Regions from separate parts of the Shinella sedimenti genome, predicted to be linked through region 2. Evidence: predicted binding sites of a transcription regulator. Region 2 holds the regulator's gene; the other holds the start of a gene.
What was found. Region 2 encodes PhoB, which activates phosphate uptake and scavenging genes when phosphate is short. Its sites were predicted from a motif close to TGTCATNNANCTGTCAT; they were not measured.
Positions count from the first base shown of each region.

Region 1: the regulator PhoB is predicted to act here: its motif matches at 1,951-1,967, upstream of MKI86_RS03850 (esterase-like activity of phytase family protein).

Region 1 is NZ_JAKVIN010000001.1:756,745-761,127, reverse strand. It holds gene MKI86_RS03855 (DUF922 domain-containing Zn-dependent protease) at 1-459, shown strand, start outside; gene MKI86_RS03850 (esterase-like activity of phytase family protein) at 543-1,901, opposite strand; gene MKI86_RS03845 (AraC family transcriptional regulator) at 2,063-2,983, opposite strand; gene MKI86_RS03840 (DUF2000 family protein) at 2,970-3,377, shown strand; gene rnd (ribonuclease D) at 3,381-4,383, opposite strand, start outside.
Region 2 is NZ_JAKVIN010000003.1:326,970-331,352, reverse strand. It holds gene MKI86_RS08995 (aspartate aminotransferase family protein) at 1-916, opposite strand, end outside; gene MKI86_RS08990 (GcrA family cell cycle regulator) at 1,341-1,880, shown strand; gene phoB (phosphate regulon transcriptional regulator PhoB) at 2,007-2,690, opposite strand; gene phoU (phosphate signaling complex protein PhoU) at 2,710-3,438, opposite strand; gene pstB (phosphate ABC transporter ATP-binding protein PstB) at 3,489-4,304, opposite strand; gene pstA (phosphate ABC transporter permease PstA) at 4,318-4,383, opposite strand, start outside.

The sequences.
Region 1 (4,383 bases), on a different contig from region 2:
TCCATCGGCGAGCGCGGCCCCAAGCTCGGTGTGGCCCGCGTCATAGCCCATACCGGATTCAAGCTGACCTGGACGCGCAAATACGAGCGGCAGGGCAATGCCTGCGTCATCACGGTCAACAAGCCGAAGCTCATCATCACCTACACGTTGCCGCAGCTGAAGACCAAGCTCTCCGAACCGATGAAGAGCCGCTGGGACACCTTCATCGCCGGCGTGACCGCGCATGAGAAAATCCATGGCGACTTCATCAAGGACATGGTGAATGAGATCGAGGCGATGAGCGTGGGCATGCGCGTCGAGGACGATCCGAACTGCAAGAAGATCCGTCCCGCGCTCCAGGCCCGGCTTGGCGAGCTCTCGCAAGCCCAGCGCGCGCGCAGCCGCGATTTCGACAACGTCGAAATGAGCGAGGGCGGCAATGTCCACCAGCTGATCCTGCAGTTTGTCGATCCGCGGTAACAAACTGCATTGACCTTTCCGGTTGAATGATGGCCAGGCCTTTTAAGCCTTCTCCCCGCAAGCGGGGAGAAGGCTGATGTGGCTTACTCCGCCTTCAAAAACGCGCCCGCTTCCAGCAGCACGAATTCGTTGTCGTCGGCCTTGTCGAGCGCGCGGCCGGCGGAGAAGGGCAGGTTGTTGTCGTTGCCGACGATGATGTGGGTGTCGTCCACGCGGTCGACATTCTCGATGGTGACGAACGGCATGTCGTAGAAGCCGTCGCCGCCGCCCTGGCGCTTTTTGTTGTCGGGATCGGCGATCTTCAGAAGGTCGATATAGCCGATCTTGCGCACGGCCTTGCCGGCGTTGTCGTCCGTCATGGATATCTTGTAGATGCGCTTGACCTTTGAGGGCGTGGCGAAGCAGTCCGGCTTCGGGTCCTTCGCATCGGCGCAGGCCTTGTCGGCGGTACCCGCACCGTTATCGCGCTCGATCACCAGTGCCGTCGTCTCGTCCAGCATGTTAAAGTCGCCGATGGCCTCGCCGCCTTCGGCAAGTGGATAGAGCCAGCTGCGGCCCGTCCAGGCCTTGGACGCGACGTCGAGCTCGATGATGCGCAGAGCCGGGCGACCTTCGGCCTTCTCGACATTGGCATTGTCTAGCCAGATCGGGCCTTCCAGCAGGCCGTAGAGCTTCGAGCCGTCCTTCGAAAGGGCCAGGCCTTCATAGCCGCCGGAGCGCTTGAGGTTGAAGGCCGGCATCGCCTTGGACGGATCGGCCTGCACGGCAAGCGTCGGATTGTCGGGCGAAGCCACCGGCTTGCCGTCGACCTCGGTGGCGATGACGTCGGTCAGTCGGCCCTCACGGTCGAATTTCAGAATGTACGGGCCGAATTCCTCACCGACCCAGAAACCGTCGGCGACGGGCTGGATGGATTCGACATCGAAATCGGCGCCCGTGAGGTAGCGCTTGGCCGCACCCTCCATGACGATCGGGAAGGGCGCCTTCTTGTCCGGGTCGGACAGGAAGAGCGTCGTGATCGGCTCCATCGTGCCCTTGTCCCAGTCGAAGCGCACATGATGCAGCATCAGCATGGCGTCGGACGAGTTCAGCTTGGTGCCGAAACCGTTGTCCGACAGCGTCCAGAACGTGCCGTCCTCCATGGCCTTGATGCCGGAGAAGCCCTGCATTGGCTGTCCTGCGAAGGGCAGTGCAAGGCCGGTCTCGCGCACGCCGTCCTTGCCCATGACAGTGCCGGGCGCATCGCTACGCTTGCGGTCGGCGGTGGTGAACTTGCCGGAGGTCTTGAGATAATCGGCCGCGTCATCGGGGGCGGCGAGGATCGTGTCGGCCGGAAGGATCGCATGCGCCTTCAGCGTGGCGGTAAATTCGGTCTCCGCGGCGAGCGCGGTCGTGGTCATCAGCAGCGCAAGGGCAGCGGTGGTGAAAAGGTGTCTGGTCATCGTTATCCCCGTGGGTTTGCAAAGCGACGCCAGTTGATAGGCAGCGTGCATGACCGCTGCTTGACAGTTGCTTGTCGCTTTCGTGACGGGGGTGTGGATTAGAGCATTTCCGGCCGAAGCGGCATCGCTTCGGCGTGGGATAATGCGATGAAAACAATGCGCTAGCGGCCGCGCCCTGCGGAAAGCGCGGCGAAGCGTCCGGGCGTCATGCCGTGCGCTTTCTTGAAGTGGCGGCTGAGATGGGCCTGATCGGCAAAGCCGCTGGCGAAGGCGGCTTCCGCGAGGCTTTCGCCGGCAGTGATCAGAGCGCGCGCGCATTCCAGCCGGCGCATGACGAGATAGCGGTGCGGGCTGGTGCCGAGCACTCGGCGGAACTGCCGGGCAAGCGCAAAGCGGTCGAGGCCGGTCACCTCTTCGAGGTCTTGAGCGCTGACCTGCCGGACGATGTTTTCCCGCAGGAAGGCGCAGGCTCTCAGGACCTCCGGCTGCGCAAGCCGTTCCGACCGTGCCTGCGGCGCACCGGCATGGTCGAGCAGCGCGATGGCAATCTCCGCCATGAGCTCGTCGAACTTCAGCTGTTCGAACGCTTCGCCCATGCTGCCGAAGGCCTCGAGCAGCAGCCGCGCCAGCCCGACATCGTCGACGACGGGGCTTGCCACGAAGGGCAGGGCGCGCCCGCGTTCAGCCGTCGCCGGCAGGAACCGCTCCGGCGGGATATACATCATGCGGTAGGTCAGCCCGTCATCGGTGCCGGCCGCGCCGTCGTGCAGTTCGTCGGGATGCAGCACGATGACATTGCCGGGCGGGCTGAACCGCGACGCGCCGCGATAGCGGAAGGTCTGGATGCCGGCCATGGTGACGCCCAGCGCATAGGTATCGTGCCGGTGCAGGTCGAAGCCCTTGCCGCGGAACCGGGCCTCGATCCGCTCGATGCCGGCAAGCTCGGGCGCGACGACGATGCGGTCCTTGTCCCTGTCCGTGCACGAACGTTCAAGCGGGCCCTCGACCGCGCCTGCTATCGCATTGTCTGCGGAATGGTCCGCAGCCTTTTCCCGGGAGTATATCCGAATGTTCGATACCAAGTTCGCCGTCGTGCTGCGCGAGGATCTGGAGGTGTGGCAGAAGCTCAATGTCACCGCGTTCCTGTCGAGCGGCATCATCGGCCAGAAGCCGGAACTGATCGGCGAAGCTTATCGCGATGCGGCCGGCCATGTCTATAACGCGCTCAGCGTGCAGCCGATCATCGTGCTGTCGGCCGACGGCGCGACGCTTTCAAAGATCCATGCCCGCGCGCTTGAACGTGCGTTGCCCGCATCCGTCTATATCGAGGAGATGTTCTCGACCGGCCATGACGCCGCCAATCGTGCGGTCTTCGCGACGTTCCGTCCTGACGATGCCAAGATCGTCGGCATCGCGATGCATGCCGACAAGAAGACCGTGGATCGCATCACCAAGGGCGCCAGGCTTCACGCATGAAGCTTAAAGCTCGACGGCCTCGATCTTCTTGTCGACGAAGCGCAGCGCGACCTTGCCGCCGATAAGGTTGAGCGCGGTCTCGCCGAAGAGTTCGCGGCGCCAGCCGGAAAGGGCGGCGACTTCGGCCGCCTCGCCCTCGATGGCGATCTTTTCGAGATCGTCGGAATTGGCGATGATCTTGGCCGCGACGCCTTCTTTTTCGGAGACGATCTTGAGCAGCACCTTCAGCATTTCGCTGGCGGAGGCTGCGCCCTCGGGAACATGGTTCTGGCGCGGCAGACGGGGCAGGTCGGTCTTCGGGATGGCAAGCGCCTCGCCGATGGCCTCGAGAAGGGCGGCACCCGACTGCGAGCGCTCCCAGCCCTTGGGAATGGTGCGCAGGCGGGCCAGCGCCTCGGCGTCGGCCGGCTGCTGCTGCGCGATCTCGTAGATCGTGTCGTCCTTGAGGATGCGCGAGCGCGGCACATTGCGGCTGCGCGCCTCGCGTTCGCGCCAGGCGGCCACCTTCTGCAGAACGGCCAGCTCCACCGGCTTCTTGACGCGCATCTTGAGGCGGCGCCAGGCGTCATCAGGGTGCAGGTCGTAGGTCTCGCGTGATTCCAGCACGGCCATTTCTTCCGTCAGCCACAGCGAGCGGCCCGCTTCCTCCAGCTTCTCCTTGAGTGCCAGATAGACGTCGCGCAGGTGGGTGACGTCGGCCAGCGCATATTCGAGCTGCTTGTCGGTCAGCGGCCGGCGGCTCCAATCGGTGAAGCGCGAGGACTTGTCGATATGCACGCCCTTGATCTTCTGCACGAGCTGGTCATAGGACACGCTGTCGCCGAAGCCGCAGACCATGGCCGCGACCTGCGTATCGAAGATCGGATGCGGCAGCAGGTTGCCGCGGTTGAAGATGATCTCGATGTCCTGCCTTGCTGCGTGGAACACCTTCAGCACATCAGGGTTGGCCATCAGCTCGAAGAAGGGCGCAAGGTCCAGACCCTTGGCCAGCGGATCGACGATGACC
Region 2 (4,383 bases):
GCGCGACATCACGCACATGCTCCAGGAAGCCATCGGCAAGCACCACGTCGAGCACGGCATTGCCGACGGCCATGGCGAGCGGATTGCCGCCATAGGTGGAGCCGTGCGTGCCGGCCACCATGCCGGATGCCGCTTCGGCCGTCGCAAGGCACGCACCGAGCGGGAAACCGCCGCCAATGCCCTTGGCGATTGCCATGATATCGGGCGCAACGCCGGAATGCTCATAGGCGAAGAAGCGGCCCGTGCGGCCAACGCCCGTCTGCACCTCATCGAGGATGAGCAGCAGGCCGTATTCGTCGCAGAGCTGGCGCAGCTCCTGCATGAACTCCTTCGGCACCGGCCTGAGGCCGCCCTCGCCCTGAACGGGCTCGATCAGGATTGCGGCGGTTTCCTCGGTGATCGCGTCCTTTACGGCGGCGATATCGCCGAAGGGAACCTTCAGGAAGCCCGCCGCCTTGGGGCCGAAGCCCTCGATGTACTTTTCCTGTCCGCCCGCGGCGATGGTCGCGATCGTGCGGCCATGAAACGCGCCTTCGAAGGTGATGATGTGGTATTTGCCGGGATGCCCCTTGGCGAAATGGTAGCGGCGCGCGGTCTTGATCGCGCATTCCAGCGCTTCCGCACCCGAATTGGTGAAGAACACCTTTTCCGCGAAGGTTGCGTCCGTCAGCCGCCGGCCGAGGCTTTCCTGACCCGGAACCTCATAGAGGTTGGAGAGGTGCCAGACCTTGTCGGCCTGCTCCTTCAGCGCGGAAACGAGATGGGGATGACCATGCCCAAGCGAGCTGACGGCCACGCCGGCGGCGAAATCGAGATATCGGTCGCCCTTCTCGTCGACCAGCCAGACGCCCTCCCCGTGCGTGAACCGGAGCGGCGCACGCATATAGGTTTCATAGAGCGGCGCGGCATCGGCCATGGCGCGTATCCTCCAAAAGGGATGCGGAAAAGAAATTCAGGGGCTTGACTTTCCGATTGCCAGAAAAATCAAAAGCCGCCTTGCGGCGGCATGCTGCACTATCTGCATTTCATGTCGTGATGTCAATAAAATGCATAGCTCCAAATCGCACTGAACCTCCCGCAGGGTGAGGATTCACGGCATCCATGGACAGTGTCGCTATCGAGTCACACCCTACCAGCAAGTTGGGGAAAACTCCGAAATCGATTCGCCCCGATTCCCCCGACTCTTGTCACAGAGTCCCCCGGACTCTAGGTTAAGGGCCAATTACTAGACTGCATGCGGCGGAACTAGTCACCACCAGAGTTAGGGCGCTCAGGCTGCGAATTCGTTCGTGGCGCGATGAGGGATTCCCGCATAGCGAGCGCCGAACGGAGACGAGAGCATGAACTGGACAGACGAGCGGGTCGAGAAACTCAAGAAGCTCTGGAGCGAGGGCCTCAGCGCCAGCCAGATCGCTGCGCAGCTCGGCGGCGTGAGCCGCAACGCCGTCATCGGCAAGGTGCACCGGCTTAACCTACCGGGCCGCGCCAAGGCTGGCGGCACGCCGGCTTCGGCCCGTCCGAAGCGCCCGGCGGCGACCACCCCGCGCCCCTCGAACTTCGCAGCGCGCCCGGCCAACGCCCCCCGCCCGGTCAGCCGGCCGGTGGGCAATGCGCTCACCAAGGACGAAGTCGACACCGATTTCGACGTAGAGACCGAGAACCTGCCCGTCGTCATCAGCGGCAAGAACGTCGTGGTACCGATGTCGCGCAAGCTGGAACTGACGCAGCTCACCGAGCGCACCTGCAAGTGGCCGATCGGCGATCCGCTGAACGACGACTTCCATTTCTGCGGCTGCGAATCCCCTGACAACTCGCCGTACTGCACCTATCACCAACGCCTCGCCTACCAGCCTTCGGCCGAGCGCCGCCGCGCGCGGTGACATTAGCGACAGAAGAATAGAAACGGGGCCGGAAGGCTCCGTTTTCGTTTGTGCGGCAAGTGGCACGCCGAGACGCAAACAGGCCCCGAAGGGCCCATTTCCGTCCTCGGGAGGAATTGCGTTCGCTCAGGTTTCCAGCGAATAGCCGGCGCCGCGGACCGTGCGGATGACATCCTGCATGTTGGCGAAGTTGAGCGCCTTGCGCAGACGGCCGACATGCACGTCGACCGTGCGCTCGTCGACATAAATGTCATGCCCCCAGACACCGTCGAGAAGCTGCGAGCGTGAGAAGACGCGGCCGGGCGAGGTCATCAGGAATTCCAGGAGGCGGAACTCCGTCGGGCCGAGGCGCACTTCACGCGTGCGGCGATGAACGCGATGCGTCTCGCGATCGAGTTCGATATCCCCGCAGCGCAGCACCGTGGACACGACTTCCGGCTTGGCACGGCGCAGCATTGCCCGCACACGGGCGACGAGTTCCGGCGTGGAGAAGGGCTTGACCACATAGTCATCCGCACCCGTGGCCAGGCCACGCACGCGTTCGCTCTCCTCGCCGCGCGCCGTCAGCATGATGATCGGCAGGCGCTCAGTTTCCGGCCGCTGGCGCAGGCGCCGGCACAGCTCGATGCCGGAAACACCAGGCAGCATCCAGTCAAGGATGAGAAGATCGGGCATGCGCTCCTGCAAGCGCATCTCCGCCTCGTCGCCGGACAGGATCGTATCCACCTCGAAACCTTCCGCCTCGAGATTGTAACGCAGGAGGACGCTCAGCGCCTCCTCATCTTCCACGACGGCTATTCTGGGCACCATGTAGAGAACCCTATCCAGTTTACTCGGAAGCTTCGGAGACATCGGCCGTGACGACGGATGTCGAGGTGTCGTCCTTCGGGCGCTCGCCCTCGGGCTGGGAGCCGGTCGCCATGTAATAAATGGTTTCGGCAATGTTGGTCGCATGGTCGCCGATGCGCTCGATGTTCTTGGCGCAGAACAGGAGATGGGTGCAGGGCGTGATGTTGCGCGGGTCTTCCATCATGTAGGTCAGGAGTTCGCGGAACAGCGAGGTGTAGATCGCATCGATCTCGTCGTCGCGCTCACGGATGGCCTTGGCCTTGTCCACCGAACGGGTGGCGAAGACATCGAGTACTTCCTTGAGCTGCATCAGCGCCAGTTCGGCCAGATGCTCGAGACCGCGGGCAAGCTTGCGCGGCATGCCCGAGCTCTGCACGGCAATCACGCGCTTGGCAGTGTTCTTGCCGAGATCGCCGACGCGCTCCAGCTCCGCGGCAATGCGGATCGTGCCCATGATTTCGCGCAGGTCCGCCGCCATCGGCTGGCGCTTGGCGATGGTGACGATCGCCTTCTCGTTGATCTGGCGTTCGGCATTGTCGAGGATCACGTCCTCGGAAATGACCTTCTGGGCCAGCGCCGCATCGGCGGAAACAAGGGCGCGGACCGAATCCGCCACCATCTGCTCGGCCGTGCCGCCCATTTCGGAAATGCGGCGGGAGAGATATTTCAGTTCTTCGTCGTAAATCGAGACAATATGGGTCGATGACATCGTTCTGTCCTTAATACACGCGGGTTTCAGGGGCTAAGGCGACGAAAACGTCAGCCGAAGCGGCCCATGATGTAGTCCTGCGTGCGCTGGTCATCCGGGTTGGTGAACATCTTGTCGGTGTCGTTCTCCTCGACGAGGTTGCCGAGGTGGAACATGGCGGTGCGCTGCGACACGCGGGCCGCCTGCTGCATGGAGTGCGTCACGATGACGATCGTGAAATTGGTGCGCAGCTCGTGGATCAGTTCCTCGACCTTGGCGGTGGCGATCGGGTCGAGCGCCGAGCAGGGCTCGTCCATCAGGATGACTTCCGGGCTGACGGCGACGGCGCGGGCGATGCACAGGCGCTGCTGCTGACCACCGGAGAGGCCCGTGCCGCCTTCGTGCAGGCGATCCTTCACCTCGTTCCACAGGCCGGCCTTCTGCAGGCTCTGCTCGACAATGGCGTCCATGTCGGCCTTCGCCTTGGCGAGGCCATGGATGCGCGGACCATAGGCAACGTTCTCGTAGATCGACTTAGGAAACGGGTTCGGCTTCTGGAACACCATGCCGACGCGGGCGCGCAGTTCCACGACGTCGATGTTCGGATCATAGATATCGTCGCTGTCGAGCGTGATGCGGCCGGTCACGCGGCAGCCGTCGATCGTGTCGTTCATGCGGTTGAGCGTGCGCAGGAACGTCGACTTGCCGCAACCCGAAGGGCCGATGAGCGCGGTAACGGTGTTTTCGCGGACGTTGAGGTTCACGTCGTAGAGGGCGCGCTTCTCGCCGTAATAGACCGAAACGTCCTTGCCGATCATCTTGTAGGAAATGTCGTTCATTTGTCTGTCCAGGGCTTTCTCGACTGCTGCTTCTGACATCATGTTCATATGACCGGTCCTTCTACCAGCGTCGTTCGAAACGGCGGCGCAGGAGGATCGCACCGACATTCATGAGGATGAGGAAGAT